Linked DNA regions of Pleurocapsa sp. PCC 7327. The protein of the gene in region 1 interacts with the protein of each later gene in a pairwise test. Links are inferred from orthologs where the notes say so. Each region holds a gene or a part of one and is shown on either strand. Other genes may lie near its edges. The genes, in order: PLE7327_RS10925 and PLE7327_RS19685.

The links.
Region 2: the proteins of PLE7327_RS10925 (region 1) and PLE7327_RS19685 interact in binary tests that used the Escherichia coli proteins (3 or more experiments, as listed by UniProt). The link is inferred for Pleurocapsa sp. PCC 7327 from one-to-one orthologs.

The regions. Positions count from the first base shown.
Region 1 is NC_019689.1:2,435,382-2,452,818, reverse strand. What follows is about bases 606-3,824. They hold PLE7327_RS10925 (trans-splicing intein-formed DNA polymerase III subunit alpha N-terminal partner DnaE-N), read right to left. Parts: upstream 3,473-3,824; coding sequence 806-3,472; downstream 606-805. Other genes in these bases: dacB (D-alanyl-D-alanine carboxypeptidase/D-alanyl-D-alanine-endopeptidase), read left to right, coding at 3,732-3,824. Outside these bases: PLE7327_RS10935 (aspartate ammonia-lyase), read left to right, coding at 1-132; PLE7327_RS10930 (hypothetical protein), read right to left, coding at 134-313; more of dacB, read left to right, coding at 3,825-5,237; UDP-glucose 4-epimerase GalE, read right to left, coding at 5,471-6,457; PLE7327_RS10910 (sugar transferase), read right to left, coding at 6,454-7,839; PLE7327_RS10905 (hypothetical protein), read left to right, coding at 8,066-8,701; PLE7327_RS10900 (TIGR04376 family protein), read left to right, coding at 8,781-9,353; beta-carotene ketolase CrtO, read right to left, coding at 9,450-11,111; PLE7327_RS10890 (STAS domain-containing protein), read left to right, coding at 11,518-11,871; PLE7327_RS10885 (PP2C family protein-serine/threonine phosphatase), read right to left, coding at 11,868-13,007; PLE7327_RS10880 (ATP-binding protein), read left to right, coding at 13,265-13,705; PLE7327_RS10875 (sulfurtransferase), read left to right, coding at 13,778-14,614; PLE7327_RS10870 (NYN domain-containing protein), read left to right, coding at 14,757-15,296; PLE7327_RS10865 (2-isopropylmalate synthase), read left to right, coding at 15,394-17,007; ilvA (threonine ammonia-lyase, biosynthetic), read left to right, coding at 17,048-17,437. UniProt on the Escherichia coli protein: DNA polymerase III is a complex, multichain enzyme responsible for most of the replicative synthesis in bacteria. This DNA polymerase also exhibits 3' to 5' exonuclease activity. The alpha chain is the DNA polymerase catalytic subunit.
Region 2 is NC_019689.1:4,369,299-4,372,937, forward strand. What follows is about bases 1-2,990. They hold PLE7327_RS19685 (DNA polymerase III subunit gamma/tau), read right to left. Parts: upstream 2,534-2,990; coding sequence 467-2,533; downstream 1-466. Other genes in these bases: PLE7327_RS19680 (adenylosuccinate synthase), read right to left, coding at 1-375. In the rest of the region: PLE7327_RS25000 (hypothetical protein), read left to right, coding at 3,457-3,609. UniProt on the Escherichia coli protein: Part of the beta sliding clamp loading complex, which hydrolyzes ATP to load the beta clamp onto primed DNA to form the DNA replication pre-initiation complex.

The DNA.
Region 1 (17,437 bases):
GCGGTCGCTAAAGAATCTTTGGAAACGGGCAAGTCTCTCCGACAAATCGTGCTTGAGAAAGGACTGATGACTGAAGAAGCCTTGGCAAAAGTTCTCGATTTAGAACAGATGAGTGCTATGCCGCAAGACTGACTTATTGGAATGGTTTTATGATGACAGAAAAGTGAATGCCATCTTCTTGCCAGGTATTGCCATCAAGATTGTCTTCGACCAGAGGAATGCTCCAGTCGATGCGGGCGCTCAAAAAATCCCCCATTTGCCACTGCAATCCCAAACCAACCGAAACTAGGGTTTGAGGATCGCGATTAGCCACTCCGGCATTGTTCTAACCCGTACCAACGTTCCCTTATTGTTATTAGTTAGTCTTTAATTGTTGTTTTTTTTGATATTATAAGAATTGGGATAAGATGTTTCGCTTCGCTATCGCTACGATCGACATGACATTGACTGCTATATATTACAATTTTAACAGCAATCAATTCTGACAATAAATATTAAAATTATTTGAAAATATTGTTAATTCAAAAAGAAAATTCAGTGAGATTAATGCGCAATCATCTTATATTAATAAATTTATTTTGCCGATGTTTTATTTTACAGAAAATACGCTCAATAACTCTCATTTTTTAAGTGGGAAAGGAAGCACCGTTTTATCCTTTGCTTTTTGTATTTTGTCCCTTATCAAAAGTCTTTTGTTCTTTCTCCTTTTCCCAAGCGAAGCTTGCTCCCTTCCCCCCAATCCCAATGACCGATGACCAATCACACTCTCATTCCTGTCATAAATGAACGGAGATAAGTTAATCGTTCAATCGCAATTAATAGTTTTTAAATCAAGTCCTTTTTCAAAAATTTTATCAATCGGCAGCATTTGACCGTCAGTTGTCATAAATTTATGGTCTTTAGTAGCGCGAATAATTGAACCATCTTCTAAGCAATATTCAAAAATTTCTTGTTTGCCGCGATCGTGCCACTGCGCGATAGGTTGAGTATAAACAAATCCATTTTGATTGACCGTGTAAACGGTGCAATCTATTTGTTCTTCGACAATCTTACCAATGGGCATTGCCCCATATTCAACCGTTAAAATTTTTGTGTCATAACTGAGACAATATTCAGCAAAAAGCATCATCTGATCGAACAATTCTTCAGCAATTTCGCGAACGACTCCATTTCTAGTTGCACCATCAATAAAAATCTCGCGATGCTTCTTCATTTCTTCGGGTTTCTTTTTACCCATGGCACGACGCAATAGATCGGCTTCTCCTAGAGAATATCCGGCTAAATCTTGCGCCATTTTCATGATTTGCTCTTGATAAACGAGAACTGCATAAGTTTCTTTTAGAATTGGTTCGAGTAGAGGATGTTCGTATTTAATCGGTTCTCGACCGTGTTTGCGGTTAATAAATTTAGGAATTAAACCTGCATCTAAAGGTCCGGGTCTATAGAGTGCCAAAATAGAAGAAACATCTTCGATTCCAGATGGTTTTAAATCTTTTACTATCTGACGCATTCCATCAGATTCTAATTGAAAAATTCCTTCTAAATCTCCAGATTCTAAAAGTTTATGTGTTTTTTCTACATCAGGGGGTAATTTTTTAATTTCTCCTTTTGCTAGAATTTGTAGCGCTTTTCTTTCATCAATTGGCAATTGGTCTAAATCTAATTCATGACCTCGATTTTGTTTAATTAACTCGGCGGTTTTCTGGATAGTAGTTAGGTTTTTTAATCCAAGAAAATCCATTTTTAGCAGTCCCAGCGATTCTAAATCTTCCATAAAATACTGGGTAATCGTTGCACCATCATTATTTTTTTGGAGGGGAACAATTTCATCTAACGGTTGCGAGGAAATAACAACTCCTGCTGCATGAACGCCGAAGGTTTTATTAGTTCCTTCGATGCGTATTGCCATATCTACCCAACGCCGAACGGAAATTTCTCCGATTTCTTCTTTACGATCGTTGTAGATTTTTACGGTTTCATTTTCGTAAGCTTGTTTGAACTGTGGTTCTGGCGTCTCATCGGAGATCATTACTTTGAGTTTGGTAGGTTTGCCTCTCGCTACCGGGATTAATTTTGCCATGCGATCCGAATCTGCATAGCTAACGCCTAAAGTTCTGGCAACATCTTTTAATACCGCTTTTGATGTCATGCGGTTAAAGGTAATAATTTGCGCGACGTTACCCTCTCCATATTTTGCAGTAACGTAATCAATCATTTCATCCCGGCGATCGATACAGAAATCTGTGTCGATATCTGGCATTGATTTCCGTTCTGGATTGAGAAATCTTTCAAATAATAATCCGTGGTGAACGGGATCGATGTTGGTAATTTTGAGAGAATATGCAACTAAAGAACCTGCGGCACTTCCTCTTCCTGGTCCAACTGGAATTCCATTATCTCTAGCAAATTTAATGTAGTCCCAAACGACTAGAAAATAGGTTGAAAAACCCATCTTTTGAAGCATTTTTAGTTCATACTCCAGTCGTTCTTTATAAGTTGGATCGATTTCGGCACGCGATCGACATTTGAGGCGTTCCATCAATCCCTGCCAAGCAATTTCTTCTAGATAACTATCTGGCGTATAACCCGCAGGAACGGGATAATCTGGAATTCGAGGTTCGCCTAAAATTTTATAAGGTTCAATTTTATTGGCAACTTCTAAGGTATTATTAATTGCCTCTTCAATAACCTGATCGGGTAAGTGATCGCGGAACAATTGTCGCATTTCTTCAGGTGATTTGACATATTCTGTTCCGCTATAGCGTAGGCGTTTTTCTTCCTGAATTAACTTGCCTGTCTGAATGCACAATAGTGCATCATGCGCTTCCACATCGTAGCAAGAAGTGAAATGGGAATCGTTAGTAGCAATAATTTTAATGTTTAGTTCGCGAGCAATTTTGACAATTTCAACATTAACTACTCGATCTTCTGGATAGCCGTGATCCTGAATTTCCAGATAATAATCGTCTCCAAAAACTTTTTTATACCATTGAGCAACTTCTCTGGCACGTTGTAGATCGCCTGCGAGAATTGATTGAGGAACTTCGCCACCCAAACACGCGCTAGTGACAATCAATCCTTCGCGATATTTTTCTAGCAATTCTTTATTGACGCAAGGACGAGCAAAAATGCCTTTTCCTTGTATTCCTTTAAGGTGAGATATTGTTGTTAATTTAACTAAATTTTTATAGCCTTGGTTATTTTTGGCTAGGACAACTTGATGATATTTCCTACAGCGCTTGTTAACTTCAATGTCGCCGTTAATGACATACATTTCATTGCCGATAATCGGCTTAATCCCTTTGTTTCGGCAAACTTTAAGCAATTCGATCGCGCCGTACATAACACCGTGATCGGTAATCGCGATCGCGGGCATTCCTAATTCTACGGCGCGATCGACGAGATCGGGAATCTGAGAAGCGCCATCGAGGAGGCTATAGTCGCTATGCGTATGTAAACCGACGAAAGACATACTAAGGAAGTAAAAAGGCAAAAGGAAAAAAATTTTAAGGGAAGGTTTTTATTATATAAGGAAAGCTTTCTGTTTCTAAATTAAACTACTTGCCTTGAATGCGATTGTTTACCAACGCTTTCCATTGAGGACTATTTTGGGTAAGGATGCAACCATAAAGTTCTGTTGTCATGGGCAGTACCGTCATCCTATTGTTCGATCTTCGACTTGAGTTGTAGAGTGATTAAAGATTTCAGGACGAAAAACTTGTTATTATAAAATGCAGAATCGTATTGTAGGCTGGAGATATTCTGTCTGCTTCCTCGTTTTATTATTAGGCATTCAAGTTCCCAGACAGGAAATTTTAGCAAATACAGTTGAAGAATCGTTAGTTAGTAAGGAATCTAGAGGGTTTTCTGAATCTCTGTGTCCCAGCGATTTAAAAACAGCAATTGAAACAGTTATTAATCGTCCTGAGTTTAAGCGATCGCGTTGGGGAATTCTGATTCAAACTCTCGACTCTGGAGAGATGCTTTATTCCTTAGATGCTGAAAAATATTTTATTCCTGCTTCCAGCGTCAAATTATTAACGACTGCTGCCGCATTGCTGCAATTAGGATCGCAATTTCGCATTCGTACCTCCGTTTATGGAACGGGAGATATTGCCAATCTTAACACATTAAGATTAGTTGGCAAAGGCGATCCCAGTTTTAGTAGCGATCGCTTAAAAGATTTAGCCCAACAACTCAAACGCCAAGGTGTTCATCGAATATCCAACGTTATTGTTGAGGATAATTATTTCGAGCAAACTGGAATTAATTCTAGTTGGGAATGGGGAGATATTTTTTTCTCTTATGGGACTTCTATTAATAGTCTAATTTTAAACGAAAATTCAGTGACATTAACCCTTTCCCCCCGAGAACCAGATTTCTCCTTAAAAGTAGATTGGTCTGACCCAATTGCAGCTAGACAATGGCAAATAGAAAATCAAACGATAACTGCTTCCGAAGAAACCTCTTCAAGTATAGAAATCCAAGGAAATTTCGGGAGATCGTTTCTAGAAATTCAAGGAGAAATGGCAATCGATTCCGAACCAACTCCTTGGGAGTTAGCTATTGTCGATCCAAATCAATATTTTTTAGAATCTTTTCTTGAGGCGTTAATTGCTCAAGGAATTAAGGTAGAACGAGGAGCGATCGCAAAAGAGTCTAAGGAGAATTCTTTGGGAAAAGAATTAGCCTTCATCGAATCGGATCCTCTGTCGGTTTTATTACAAAAAACTAATCGAGAAAGTAATAATTTATTTGCTGAAGTATTGCTGCAAATCTTAGGCAGCGAATCGCACGATAAAATGGGTTTAGAAGTCGTCAAAGAAAAATTAACCGAACTAGGAGTCAATCCCGAAAGCTACGTTTTAGCAGACGGTTCTGGACTATCTCGCCACAATCTCGTCAGTCCAGAAGCGATCGCGCAAACGTTAAGATTAATGGCACAAACACCAGAAGCAAAGACTTACCAAGACTCCCTAGCCGTTGCCGGAGTTAGTGGCACTTTACAAGAGCGATTTAAGAATACTTTAGTTGCAGAAAATTTGCAAGGAAAAACGGGAACTTTATCGGGAAATTCCGCACTTTCTGGATATTTAACCGTCCCCGGATATCGACGTTTAGTATTTAGTATTATTGTCAATCAATCGGATCGCCCTGCATCGGATTTACGCGCCGCGATCGATGAAATTATCGTGTCAATAAGCCAGTTAAAATCCTGTCAAGAGAAAAGATTATAGCGATTCCCAAGTGAGCGAAGTCGTAACAGGTGCCGGGGAATAAATTAAGCGTCTTATATCTCAAGTACATTAAAATTGAGAGCTTGTACTCTTCGCAACAGGTGCCTGGAAATCAATTTCCAGGCTTACATATCAAGTCCATTTTAATGGACTAAAACATTTATATTATTTAGTCGTCTTTAGACGACTTCACCTATGAGGCAGCGATAGAACATCGCTGACAGACTATTAAGCTACAGCTTATACAACTTTTTCTCCCACTCAAAAGCTGTCTCCACAATGGCTTTTAAATTATCGTACCGAGGGTGCCATCCCAATACTTCCCTAATTCGTTCCGATGCTGCGACAACCCAAGCCGGATCTCCTGCTCGCCTTTCTCCTTCAAAAACCGGAAAATCCACTCCAGATACCTCTTTTACCATCGCGATCGCTTCCCGCACGCTATAACCCCGTCCATAGCCGCAGTTGAGTACCTCACTCTTACCGCCAGCTTGTAAATACCGCAGCGCATCTATATGTGCGGCAGCTAAATCCTCCACGTGAATGTAATCTCGAATTCCCGTCCCGTCAGGCGTAGGGAAATCGCTCCCAAAAATACTTACCGACGATCGCAGCCCCAAAGCTGCCTCGCAACTTACCTTAATTAAATGCGTCGCCTTGGGGTTATACTGACCGATGCGCATTTGTGGATCGGCTCCAGCGACATTAAAATACCGTAAAATGACATAACGAAAACCTGATGCTAGTCCATAGTCTCGAATCATCCACTCGCTCATCAGTTTTGAGCGTCCGTAAGGATTGATCGGTAATGGAGCCATTGATTCTGACACCGGATTTTCTTGTGGATTGCCATACACCGCTGCCGTACTGGAAAAAACGAGCTGATTCACGCCAAAAGCTTGACAGCAACGCAGCAAGTTCAACGTATTGCGACTATTATTGGTGTAGTAATCTAGCGGTCGAACCACCGAATTTGGTACTAAAGTACTAGCGGCAAAGTGCAAGACCGTATCAAACTGATTTTGTGCAAAGGTTCGATATAAGCTCTCGATATCGGCTAGATCTCCAATTGCCAATTCCCCATACAGCACTGCCGAAGGCACTCCAGTAGAGCAGTTATCGTAAACGACGACTTCATAGCCAGCTTCCCCTAGTTGGCGTACCACGTGAGAACCAATATAACCAGCCCCTCCTGTCACCAAAATTTTCTGAGTACTCATCGACCTTTCCCCAGAAAAACAACCCGTATGGTTTTGAGAATAATCATGACATCGAGCAACAAAGAATAGTTTTTGAGATAGTAGAGGTCATAGGCAACTTTTTGGTAAGCATCTTCTACAGAAGCCCCATAGGGATAGTTGACTTGCGCCCAACCTGTAATTCCTGGTTTGACTAAGTAGCGCAAATCGTAATAAGGAATTTCTTGTCTTAATCGGCGATCGAATTCGGGACGTTCTGGGCGAGGACCAATTAAACTCATTTCTCCTTTGAGGACATTCCACAATTGAGGTAATTCATCAATTCGCATGACTCGCAACCAACCTCCCACCCTGGTGATTCGAGAATCTTTCGTGCTAGCCCATTGTACCCCCATCTTTTCTGCGTCGCGATACATCGAGCGAAACTTATGCACTTTAAATTTTTGTCTGTTTAGTCCCGTCCGTACTTGACTGTAGAATATCGGTCCGGGACTGTCGATGGCGATCGCTAGGGAAACTAGCAACATCGCTGGAAGCATTACAATTAGTAATAATCCAGCAATGACAACATCTAAGAGTCGTTTGAGCTTGACGTTGATGCGACTGTGTAGCAGGCTGAATCCAGCCGCAAAAGCAAACCAATCCTCCCTAATTAACACGGGGGGGATTTTTCCCCAAAATTGCTCGTAAAAAGCCGATAGCTCATAAACATATATGCCTCGCAAGCGCATTGCCATTAATTGTCTTACCGTTGCATCCGATAAAGGTTCCTTGTCCTGAGCGATTAGCACCCCCGACCACTGCTGTTGGCACAAGATAGCAAGTTTATCCGTACTTCTAACAGATAAAGCAAGATTGCCCTTAGCAACGGGTTTGTCCTCGCGATCGCTCCAAAAAACAAACTCGGTTTTAGGACTGAAAGCTCGATATTCGCATTCCAGTTGTGCCGCCTCTTCTCTACTGCCAATCACTAACCAACGGCTCTGTTCTATCTTTCGCTGCAACCATCTAACCACAGCGAAACGCGAGATGACTGCCCAGATCGCAAAAAAAACCATGCCCAGCAGCAAAATTCCCCGACCTGTAATCGGTTGGCTTCCCCACAAGCCAGCTATATAAATGAAAGAGCTGGCGAGTCCAAACGTAACTGCTAAACTGAGTAGGACGCGAGCTGGGGTCAAGCGACCAGCAATGTGAACTGCGTATCGATCCAGCCTATAGGTATCTGCTATATACAGTCCTAACAAACACAGTGAAATAATCCCATAAGAAAGTAGGGAATCCCAGCTCATTAAACGATCGATCCGCAACAAAAAGGCAACGTTAAAACATACAATTAGACCAACAATATCGCTGCCTAGCAACAGCCAAGGAATGGTTTTTCGAGAAATAATATTGTACATGCTCCGCTCCTCACCCCTCTTATCCAATGCGATTGAGAAATTAATTGAGCAATTATAAGCGATTGTTTATTGAATTGGCTGATTTTTGAAAGAAGTTAAAAACCTCGTCTTCTCAGTTTTCTTGCTCGTCATAAACTCCTAAGTTTGCCTTTGGATACTTGCTGATAAAATTAGCATATTAGGCGGTTAGAGGCTTAATATTAAGATCGCGTTCTAGTATCTTGACATGAAGCATATCGACAAGCTCCTTTTTGCGGCAGCTAGCACCTATCTCGGTACGGTCTTATTTTGGCTGGTTAGCAACGATCGACTCGCGCTTCCTTGGGCGGCTAAGCCTCAACCTCAACCCGTCGCTCAAACTAAGCAAGTGTCCCCCGCAGATGCTCGATTCATCGCTTACCTAGAGCGCTCGCTCGAACGAATCAAAGCAGAACCCGAAAAAGCTACCGCTGCGGCACCCGCTCCGCCAACGGTTGCCATTCCTCCAGCTATGACTTCCAGCGAACCGCCTCCGCCTCCTGAGAACGCACCGACTATTATTGAAAAGATCTACGTTCCTGTTTATCCGCAAGCCCCGCCAACCTCAGTAGGAGAAGCTCCCAAACCTGCTCCTACAGCAATGCCTTCGCCAAAAGCAGCCCCCACTTCAAAAACCGATAAGGCAGACATCACCCTGGTAGGCGTGCTGGAATCTGGAGATCGCTCCTATGCATTATTCGATGTCAAAGGGACGACTCGGCGGTTCGAGCAGGGCGAAGTTCTTGGTGCTAGCGGCTGGACGCTAGTAGGCATACAGAATCAACAGGCGATCGTCCACTCCAACGGCGCGACTCGCTCTCTTGAGGTAGGACAGGGGTTTTAAAGAAGTCGGAAGTTAGAAGTCGAAAGTCACAAGGATGGGATATAACTAACGAAGAACTAATAACAACCAGCGATCGACAATGGGTTTATTTGATGAAGTTAGTCGGTTCCTCGAAACTCGGCTCGAAGAATTTTTACGCAATAATCCGCATCTGGAGTTGCAAGCGCTCCTAGAGCAACTGCGAGAACAAGAGCAAGGTACGATACGCTTAATTACCGACCTAGAGCGAGAAAAACAGCGCTTGGAAACTGAAATTCTCTCCGTCGCTCAAGATATCAAAACTTGGCATCTCAGAATCGATAAGGCAAAAGCGGCTGGAAGATTGGATCTAGCTCAAGCAGCGCAAGAAAGAGAAGCAGCGTTGTTGCGTCAGGGCAACCAGCTTTGGGGACAAATGGAAGGAGCCAGAAAACGTATTCTCCAGTCCCAGGAGCTGTTGCGTCAGATTCAGCAGAGAAAGCAAGAAGTCCAAGCTAAAGCGGCTCAAGCTAAAGCGACTCAAGCTAAAGCCACAAGCACGTCTAACTGGGATACGATCGGTTGGGATCGGGGAAGCAGTTATAGTAGAGCAACCGACCCTTTAGAAGCGCAATTTCAGCGTTTGGAAACAGATGAAGAACTCGAACGGATGAAGCGCAGTATGGGGCGTTAATCGGGGAATAAATAAGCACAGAAGAGCAGAAGCATTTGTTTGACCTCACGCAAAGGCGCAAAGAAGTATCTCCAACCAACGATTAACAACTAACTATTAACCAATCCTAAAAATCGATCGCAAAAAAGTCTTAATTGGTTCTTGCGATCGCAGAAAAACACGAGCGCAATTTCGTCCCGGCATGCCTGAAATCGATCCGCCTGGATGGGTTCCCGCACCAGTTAAATATAATCCTTTAATTGGGGTTTTGTAGTTGGCAATTTCGGGTAGAGGGCGCAGAAAAATCATTTGGTCGAGGGTCATGTCGATGTGATAGTAATTGCCTTTATAGGAACCCAATCTTTCGCCTAATTCTGCCGGACTTTCTACCCGACGCGCAATTATTGCTTTCTTAATATTGGGCGCGTATTCTGCTAGTTTATCAATGACGCGATCGGCTACTTTATTTTTCAGTTCGTCCGTCCAACCCGTGCCATTTAATCCCGTTCCTTCAGCACCAGCAATCTGATAGGGGGCAAAAAATTCGATCCACAAAGTATGCTTGCCTTCCGGTGCCATCGAAGGATCTAACATTGTTGGAATGTCTAAATAAATCGAGGGATTTTCGTCGGGAATTTCTCCCATAATTGTCAAAGCGTGTGCTTTTTCTACATGTCTAACCGAATCGGCAATCAAGATCGTGCCAGTTAAATATTCATCTTTGTGACCGTAAGCTTCAAAGCGAGGCGGTTCTGAGAGGGCACAATCAATTTTAAGAATTGTTTCGTTGTTATTGACAATTCTGCGTTCTAGCCTTTTTCGCAATTCGGGATCGGCATCGTCTGTATCGGCTTTGTCTATCAATTGCAGGAATAAGCGTTGAGCGTCGATATTAGAAATGACTCCTTTCTTGGCAAGATATTCTTTGCCGCCAGCAACCCGCACGCCAGCGGCACGACCATCTTCTACAAGAACTTGCTTGACTGTTTGTTCGGTTAAAATGACTCCGCCTTTGTTTTTAACTAGCTTTACCAATGCCTGAGTCAGCGCTCCCGTACCGCCGCGCGGTCTTGCCATTCCAGGATTGTGGCGCATCGCCATCATCATCGTGCCTACGGCAATGCCTTTTTGGGAAGGAGGTGCGCCAATTTCCGCCGCTAGTCGCGCCAAAGGCGCTTTGACGATTTCGGTGTCGAACCATTCATCGAGCAAATCTTGAGGGGAGCTAATCATTGTGCGGATGAAGTCAAGCGCCTTTTTGCGGGAACCAGCAACCGCTAAAACGTTTTTGAGGCTGTCGAGATCGTAGTTTCTGACAATATCGACGATCGCTTGGGGTGGTACGTTAAATAAAGGCGCGATCGCGCCTATTAAGCGCGACCAATATTGGATAAACTCGGCATATTTTTGGGCATCCCGCTGGCTGTAACGAGCAATCTCAGCACAGGTTTTTTCCAGGGATTGATAGGCTAGGAAATATTTGCCATCGGGATGGGGACAAAAGACTGTCGGATCGCACCAGAGATATTCTAAGCCGTATCGATTGAGTTCCAGTTCCTTGATGACGGGCCCGAGAAAAATAAATTCGTGATCGATCGCGCAGAGATTAAACTTAAATCCAGGGGCATCCTCTGGCATGGCTTCTTCTGTTGTTGCGGCTCCCCCTGGGACTGGACGCTTTTCGAGCATTAAGACGCTGTAGCCTGCTTTGAGCAAGTAAGCGGCACAAACTAGCCCGTTGTGACCAGCGCCAATAATAATAACATCATAGGATTCCATTCAATTTGCTTCCAATGGTTGCAAAGAAATAATACAGAGCGAGGGCAATCTAGGCTTGAGAGAGTCGATTGTAGTAACTTAAGGATTGGTGAATGTTAATACTTTGATTGTGGGAAGTATGAGAGTTATACTAGCAAAGTCCGGCGCTTTTTATCCAAACGGCTCAGAGGTCATCTGAAAAGTCTGTTTTGTCATTCTGAGTGCAGGAGAAGGTAATGAAGAATCTCTCTTTGGAGTTGGTATACTCAGATGTTTCGCTTCGCTATCGCTACGCTCAACATGACATTCTCACTTTTGGGACAACCTGTCAGTTTTGTACGAGCATCAAGTATGGGCAATCGGGAAATGATTTCTAATTTCTAGTTCCTACTTGCTAAGCAACAGTTTCTAGTCAAGCTTTCAGTTTATGAATCCTGTTATTAAAGTTCTTCAACCCTCCGGTATTTTAGATAGCACAAAAGCGAGTCACTTTCGACAAGAGATTAGCAAACTGGTAGAAGACAAGACTGATGTTGTTGTCATTGATTTTAAAGATGTAACTTTTATGGATAGTTCTGGCTTGGGCGCTTTGGTTCTCTCTCGCGAAATCGTCCTCTCGGCTGGAGCTAAACTTTTTCTTTGTGCGATCAACGAGCAAATTAAAATGTTATTTGAATTAACGAATGTCGATCGCGTTTTTGATATTTTTCCAAGCCGAGAAGAATTAGAAGAAAAAATTTTTAACGGTTCTCTACAACTTCCAAGCGATGGAAGTAACTAATAAAAATTAATTTGCATGATGGAAAGATCGTCATCAAATTGCTTTTTAGTATTCCAAGTTTGAATATAATCTAAAAGTAAATCTAGGTTATGACGGGGCATTGAATGATAAATTCTTAGGAATTTAATAAATTCTTTTAATCCCCAAATTTTGCCATCGGGTCTTTCAATTTCGTAGATGCCATCGCTGAAAAGGTAGAGGCTAGAAGGCTGGATAATCTGACAATCGGCATCGGTATATTCGGCATCGGCAAACATGCCGACGGGAAAACCGGGAGTTTTTAGAGGTTGCTCGATGGTCTTTCCCTGGGCATTGGGAGAGAGCAAAATAGCAGGCGGATGTCCGGCACTCGAATAAGTTAACTGAAGTTTTTTGCGATCGTAAACCCCATACCAAATCGTGAAATATTTATCGTTGCGATGAGTCATTTGAAAAATTTTATTTAACCCTCGCAACACTTCGCTAGGACGATAGTAATTAACTTTACTTAAGCCTCTAGAGCGCAATAAATTAATCACCGAAAGCGAGGGTAAAGCCGCTCGCAAACCGTGCCCGGAAACATCGAGCAAATAGATAGCCAAGCGATCGCTATCTAACCAATAATAATCAAAACCATCTCCGCCCAGTTGTCGCGAAGGAATAAATCGCACGTCAATGGCGATCGATGGATCGTTCAAGGGTTCGGGCAAAATAGAGCAAACGTATTCCGCTGCTTCTGCCAATTCAGCTTCTAAAAGTTGTTTTTGAATTTGCAGATCGCGACTGAGTTGATGCAATCTCAATCCCGCCCTGATCCTTGCCTTCAACTCGTTCATCTCAATGGGTTTGCACAGAAAATCATCTGCCCCCGCATCTAGCCCTTTAACCCGATCTTCAATCGATCCCAAGGAAGTGAGCAAGATAAAAAATGTCGTGGAAAGTTCTGGAGTTGTCTTAATCTGACGACAAACCTCCAACCCGTTCATGCCAGGCATTAACCAATCGCAAATCACTAACGCCGGACGGACATGTAATGCTTTTTCCAAGCCTTCCTCGCCGTTGCTAGCGATAATTGCCTCATAGCCGCATTGAGTGAGGGTTCGCTCCAACAAAACCCGAACGATGCTATCGTCGTCAATAATCAGTATTTTTACCATAAGAGGTTGCGTGCGTGTAGAGAGCGTAAGAAGGCGAGATTAGATTGGAGAAACTTTTAAATTCTCTAACCAAATTTTTGAATCTGAAGTTGACATCGTTAAGACAGTGAGATAATTGGATCGGATGTGAATCAGTAATCAAAGTAAGTAGCATGATACTCCAGTTCGACTGGACGAATAGCCAACAAAAGCTATACCCTAGCCGTATTGATTCAACCTTAGTCGATTTAAGAGGCTTTGAACAGTTGAGACTTCCCATAAGAAGTGCTTTCAAGGTTGAGAGCGCCTTACAAGCATTAGACCTTCTTCTGCAACACTTTGACCGACTTTATCAACCTTGGATTCCCAAAAAAGATTGGTTGCAGTGCCAACTAGCACTAGCGGAAGGGTTTACCAATGCTGTTCGACACGCCCACAGAAATCTTCCCCCTGAAACTCCCATTGAGGTGGAAATCGTTCTGAGTCAGCAAAGTATAGAAATGCGCATCTGGGATCGCGGTTCTTATTTCGATTTAGACGGATTTCTGAAAAATGTTGCCCTGCGCAACGATCGTTTGTCCGGGCACGGTCAGGGATTAGTTATTTTACAGAAAATTGCTTCTCATTTGAGCTATACTCGCACGAATGACGATCGCAATTGTTTGTTAATCGTCAAGCAATTTTCCTCGGAAACCCCAATTGCTGTCAATGACCCCTAGAATTCTCTAACGTTCCTAATTATCGGAAACTATATTAACTCTTTACTTCTGTAATTGTTATGTTTAATTCAAATGAAAAAAATTCAATGCGTTGTATCGCCGCAGTGGCTTTGGGAGCGCTTGCATGACCCACAGCATGACCCACAGGTTGTTGTAGTCGATTGCCGCTTTCAATTAGCGAATCCTCAATGGGGATATCAACAATATTTCGCCAGTCACGTTCCTGGTGCTTACTATCTCGATCTCGAAAAAGACCTCTCCGCTCCCCCGAACAAACACGGCGGACGACATCCTTTGCCCGATCGCGATTTGCTAGCTCAAAAGCTTGCCAGCATCGGCATTGTCTCTGGCGAAACCCTAGTAGTGGCTTACGACGATTCTCGCTTTGCCTTTGCCGCTCGCCTGTGGTGGCTGTTGCGTTATCTCGGACACGATAGGGTTGCTCTCCTCGACGGTGGCTGGCAGGGATGGATAGCGGACGGATATCCCGTCTGCGATGCGATTCCTGCACCCAAATCGGGCAACTTCGCGCCCAATCCTCAACCCGATTGGATTGTCGATATCGAAACGGTTAGAGCGAGGAAAGATTCGCCCTCGGTAGTGTTGCTCGATTCTAGAGACGGCGATCGCTATCGCGGCGAAAGAGAACCCATCGACCCGATCGCCGGGCATATCCCCGGCGCTGTCAATTCCCCTTGGCAACTGGTTTCTAACGAACGAGGCAACCTTCAGCCTCTCTCCAGACAGCAGCAACTATGGGCAGATTATCAACAAGCTGACGAAATTATCGTCTACTGTGGCTCTGGGGTAACGGCTTGCGTCAACCTTTTCTCGATGGAACTTGCTGGAATCCGTACAGCTAAGTTATATCCCGGTGGATGGAGCGATTGGTGTTCCTATCTCATCTAAGTAGGAAAAATTTTGCCTACTTATAGGAATCTAAAAATCGTAAATTTTGCCCTCGGCTTTTTACTAAAAAAAGCTGCTAAAATAGTAGATTAAATTATGTAATTAAATTAGTTATCTTTAAAAAAATTAGGTATGAGCTTTTATGACTTACTTTAATAATTGTACTTGTCAAAAAAAGGATAGACTATCTATTTTTGTCGATGGAAACAACATGTTTTATGCCCAGCAAAAAAATGGATGGTTTTTCGATCCTAGGCGCGTTCTAGAATATTTTACCAGCGATCCTACCGTTACTTTGATTAATGCTTTTTGGTATACTGGCTTAAAAGATTCTCAGGATCAAAGGGGTTTTAGAGATGCATTAATCAGCCTCGGCTATACGGTAAGATACAAAATTTTAAAAGAATATTACGACGATAGTTCCGGTCGCTATTCCCAAAAAGCTAACCTCGATATAGAAATTGTTGTAGATATGTTTAATACTGTCGATCAATACGATCGCGTTATTTTATTTAGCGGCGACGGAGATTTTGAGAGAGCGATCGAACTCCTGCGTTCTAAAAATACCCACATCACCGTTGTATCGACAGAAGGAATGATTGCCAGAGAGCTAAGAAATGCCACCGATCGCTACATCGACCTCAATGACATTCGCGACAAGATCGAAAAAACGGATTCTTAATCTATTCAACTCACAAATTAATGGCTTAATATAGAATTTAAGCCGATATTATCGATAAGTTTTGCCAAAAATTCTCAAATAACGTGCAAATAGTGCCATGAATAATCAACCAGATCGCATTATCATCTTCGATACCACGCTCAGAGATGGCGAACAGTCGCCAGGAGCTACCCTGAATGTAGATGAAAAGCTAACGATCGCGACGGCACTAGCACGACTGGGAGTAGACATAATTGAAGCAGGCTTCCCCTACGCCAGTCCGGGAGATTTTGAAGCCGTTCAAAAAATTGCCGAAGCCGTTGGAGTCGAAGGAGGACCCACTATCTGCGGTTTGGCAAGAGCGACCCAACAGGACATCAAAGCCGCAGCAGAAGCCCTCAAGCCCGCCGCTAAGAAAAGAATTCACACTTTTCTCGCTACATCTGATATCCACTTAGAGTACAAACTCAAAAAGACGCGGCAGGAAGTTTTGCAGATCGTGCCGGAGATGGTCGCCTATGCCAAGTCGCTGGTAGACGACGTAGAGTTCTCGCCAGAAGATGCCGGACGCAGCGATCCGGAATTTCTCTATCAGGTACTGGAGAGCGCGATCGCAGCAGGGGCAACCACCGTCAACATTCCCGATACGGTAGGCTACTTGACGCCTAGCGAATTTGGCGCGTTGATAAAAGGAATCAAAGAAAACGTCTCCAACATTGATCGCGCCATTATCTCCGTCCACGGACACAACGACCTGGGTTTAGCAGTCGCCAACTTCCTCGAAGCCGTTAAAAATGGGGCTAGACAGCTCGAATGCACCATCAACGGCATCGGCGAACGGGCAGGCAATGCCGCTATGGAAGAATTGGTAATGGCGCTGCACGTGCGCCGCCAGTACTTTAACCCCTTCTTGGGACGACCCGCCGACTCCACCGAACCGCTTACAAATATTAATACTAAAGAGATTTACCGCACCTCCCGCCTGGTATCCAACCTGACAGGGATGATGGTACAACCCAACAAAGCGATCGTGGGTGCCAATGCCTTTGCCCACGAGTCGGGCATTCACCAGGATGGCGTTCTCAAGCACAAGCTAACCTACGAAATTATGGATGCCGAGTCCATCGGTTTGACCAACAATCAGATCGTGCTTGGTAAACTGTCGGGACGCAACGCCTTTCGCACTCGCCTCAAAGAATTGGGATTCGATCTATCGGAAACCGATCTCAATAAAGCGTTCTTGCGCTTTAAAGAAGTCGCCGACAAAAAGAAAGAGATTACCGACTGGGATTTAGAGGCAATTGTCAACGACGAAATTAATACCGCACCGGAACTATTCCGCCTAGAGTTAGTACAAGTTTCCTGCGGCGATAATGCTCGTCCCACTGCCACAGTTGCGCTGCGTACCCCAGACGGAAAAGAACTTATGGATGCTGCCATTGGTACGGGACCCGTGGATGCCGTCTACAAAGCGATCAATCGAGTGGTGAACATCCCTAACGAACTGATCGAGTTTTCCGTCAAGTCTGTCACGGCAGGGATTGATGCAATGGGTGAAGTTACCATTCGCCTGCGGCACGAAGGAAGAATTTACTCCGGTCATGCAGCGAATACCGATATTATCGTTGCTTCTGCTCGCGCTTACATCAGTGCGCTCAATCGTCTCTATGCAGCGTTGCAGCAGAAGGAAACGGCTGAAAGCGAAGCCCCTCAAGAAGTCGTTGTTTCATAAAGATTAAGAAAGCGAAGCGTAGCCGTGGGAGTGTCAATTCATGTATTGTGACTACTTGGTACAAATCCTGACTGCTCGCGTATATGATGTTGCCCAAGAAACGCCTTTAGAATACGCTCCGAATCTATCGACACGGCTTAATAATAAACTTCTCCTCAAGCGGGAGGATATGCAGTCAGTTTTTTCCTTCAAGCTGCGGGGGGCTTATAACAAAATGGCACAATTGCCGCCGGAGCGGTTGGCACAAGGAGTAATTGCCGCATCTGCGGGAAACCATGCCCAAGGAGTTGCCCTCGGCGCTTCTGTGCTGGGAACGCGAGCGATTATCGTCATGCCAGTGACTACTCCCCAAGTGAAAGTAGACGCGGTTAAAGCGCGCGGGGGAGAGGTCGTGTTATATGGGGATACCTACGACGATGCTTATGCCTAC
Region 2 (3,639 bases), 1.9 Mb from region 1 along the record:
GATTTTGCGATCGCCTCGGCGTTCTTCAGCTGCCTTGTCTATAATTCGATGGTAAGGCATCGTTACGTGGGCAGTTTGGGAAATCATCAAATTGCTAGTCGAGACCCCCAACGCTTCGAGGCGATCGATTTCTTCAAGCACCACTTGCGGGTCGATTACCGTCCCAGAGCCGATGATACACTCGGTGTCGGGATACAATATGCCAGAGGGGATCAAGTGCAGTTTAAAGGTTTGTCCTCGGACGACAATCGTATGTCCTGCGTTAACTCCACCTTGAGAACGTACGACTACATCTGCCGACCGACTCAACAAGTCTGTTATTTTACCTTTTCCTTCGTCGCCCCATTGGGCACCAATTACAATGACGTTAGCCAAGAGCTTATCAAATAAGTTTAAAGTTCACACAAACTACAATTATCTCTAGCTGAGGTCATGAGTGTCAACCTTTTTGGGAGAAGAGTTCAGCTCAAAAGGGAATGTCATCTTCATCGGTGAAATTGCTCAAATCCAGTCGCTGTGGGGTCGGGGGAGATTCCTCTAAATCCGGCTTGGTTTCTTGAAGGGGTTGGGAAACCCGAAGATCTGCTGCTTTCTCATTGGTTGTGGGAAATTCGTCATTGATAGGGCGATCCAGGTGGACGATTTCTCCCTCAAAACACTTAGCTAAGCTTTCAGCCGCTTTCTGAAGCTCATCTTCGCAAGAAAACTCTGAAGTCGAGCCATTCTTTATTGCAAGAGATGGGGAAATACCAAGAGAACCAGGTCGGGTTTCCTTCCTGCCATTATTATTGATGCTCTGCTCGGATCTGACAGAAGAGAGAGACTGTTGCTGCGATATTTTTTCTGGTTGGGCTGCTGTTGGTTGGCTTATCGGTTGCGATTCTATAATTTTTGAGGACTCATTGGCAGTCGAACTTGAGGAATGGCGATTTTCCCCATTTTCCTTTCTTTCCATCCCCGCGTCAGAATTAGATAACTCTTCTGAATGCGACTCAGGAGCCGTTGGTACTGCGACTTGAAAATGAACCTTAACTCGATGGTGACAAACAGCCTGAAAAGCTGCTTCAATTTCAGTCAGTTTATCCCTCGCCAGTCCGAGTAAACGCTCGTTTTTAACTCCAATCCAAGCGACGTTTTCGTCTAAACTAATTAGATGACAATGCGAACGGAGCAAAGCTTGGGTAAATATTTGAAGGCGCTCTAATAATGCTTGCCAAATTTGCGTTTGAGAAATTGAGTCGGCAACGGGAACTGGCGCAGCAGGAGAGTCTATTGCTTGAGGTGCGGGAGTGGGTAATTGCGATCGCGGTTTTTCCTGTGGCGGCATGGATGGAGTCGTTGCCATAGAATTGCTAGCAGAAGGCTGTAGCTGCGTTGCTCGACGAGAGAGCGCGATTTCTGAGCTAGTTGGCGGTTGTCCGACGACGGCTCCCCCAGGATGATAAGCAGATGGCAATAATCCCAGTAAGGTAACTTCTAGCCACAGGCGCGGTTGAGTGGTGTTTTTTAGTTGTGCCTCGCTGTCTTTGAGGTGCTGTTGTCCTCGCAGAATTGCGTTCAATTCCCAGCGTTGCGCTTCCTGGCACAATTGCTGCCAAGTTGACGAGGTAACGGCAACCATATCGGGACGGTTGGGTGCAGTTTTGGCAATGAGAAGATTGAGGTAAAAATTGGCTAAATTTTGCAAGATGACTAAGGGTTCTCGACCTCGGTTCATTAAGTGGCGGCATTGTTCTAGCACAGCTTCTGCCTTATCTGAAGCAATCGCGCGCAGCAACTTTAGTAAATCCCGTTCGGCGACAGAACCGACTAAATCCCAAACGCGATCGGGGGTGATTTTACCCGACAATAAACTTAATTGATCCAACAAACTTTGAGCATCTCTCAATCCGCCATTGGCAATTTGTGCGACTAAAATAATCGCTTCGTCATTAATCTCGATATTTTCTTGGCTGGCAATGTACTTTAGATGGGCTACCATCGACTCTAAAGGAATCCGCCGAAAATCAAAGCGCTGGCAGCGAGAAATAATCGTAGGCAAAACTCGCTGGGGATCGGTAGTGGCAAGGATAAAGATTACCCGTTCTGGCGGTTCTTCTAAGGTTTTTAGCAAGGCATTAAACGCGGCAGTGCTGAGCATATGGCATTCATCGATCGCATAAACCTTGTAGCGACACTGTACCGGGGCAAATTGCGCTCTTTCGATGAGATCGCGGATGTTATCGACTCCCGTATTACTGGCTGCGTCAATCTCGATCGCGTCTAAGGCAGAACCCCGCGCGATCGCCCGACAAACCTCGCATTTTCCGCATGGCGTTGGCGTTGGTCGCTCGCTTGACAGACAATTGAGAGATTTCGTCAAAATTCTTGCTGAAGATGTCTTCCCCGTTCCCCTCGGTCCCGCAAATAGATAGGCAGGTGCAATTCGTTGGCTGACAATGGCATTGGTCAAGGTAGTCGCGATCGCTTCCTGTCCCACCAGGTCAGCAAAGGTTTGAGGGCGGTATTTGTGATGCAGAGGTTCGTAAGACATATATCAGTGACCAGCGATCGCTAACCAGTTATATCAAATCCATTTAATTAGTCATAATATGTAGTGCGACCATCTTGGTCGCGAGCGGGACTTGTTATTGTGGTCGTTCAACCGGATTTGATATTATCGGTGATTCGATTTTGGTCGCCGTTGTGCTGAAAGTTAATGCAAGCGGCGTGCGGCGACTGCGTTCTCCAGATTTTAGATTTAGGAGTAGTTAGTAGGAATTGGTCAGTTGTCTTTTGTCATTGGTCATTGGTCATTTGTTAGTGGTTAGCCTTGTTTCCCTTCTCCCCCTGCCTCCAACACTTCCCGCACTCCCCACCCCCCTCTGTCCTTCCCGTGCTTTTGTTATCTGCTCACGGGGGAGTTCTATTATCCTACGTACCATCCCGCAATAGATCGGAACAAATGTATTATATCAAGGGCATCTTCAATCTCAAAAAAAAACCTCAGTTTTTACCGAGGTTAGGATAGGAGAACTCAATGTCAATGGGAGATAACAAAACTATGAACCCTTTGCTCGATCTTAAAAAATTTAAGCTCCAAGCAGGGTTATTGTCATATTATAAACAAAAGTAACAATTATGTAACAAAATATCTATAAGAATTGACAAATCGCAATTTATTCTATATGGATTGACATGCTAGAGGAAGTTAAAAACTAGCGATCGCTCATCCGCTCATCAAGCCTGACCTAAGCGAAGTCCATCAAGCTCAAAACTACATATAACTTCGTAAAAATACAAACAAGCGACAGAAAAAACAAAGTAATCTAACAATCCCTCAATAATTATTTCGATTGGGTGTCAATCTCTAATTCGGTCGAGATAATCAAGGATAAGTAAAGACCGAATTAATTTCTTCTCTGGCACCACGAAAATTTAATCAAAGTTCTCAAGCAGAATAGGAGAGAAAAAAATATGACTATTACTAATTTTTTACAAAACTTTGTTCAATATCTTACAGAAGCTTTTGCTCGAATTTTTGGTCCCAATGACGATGAATATCCTAGCATTGGCATACAACCATTTGAAGGAGAACCTTACGAGCGAGCTTCAGAAGCAGAGTGGTGATCTTTCAAAATCAAAAAGGCAGTTTTACGG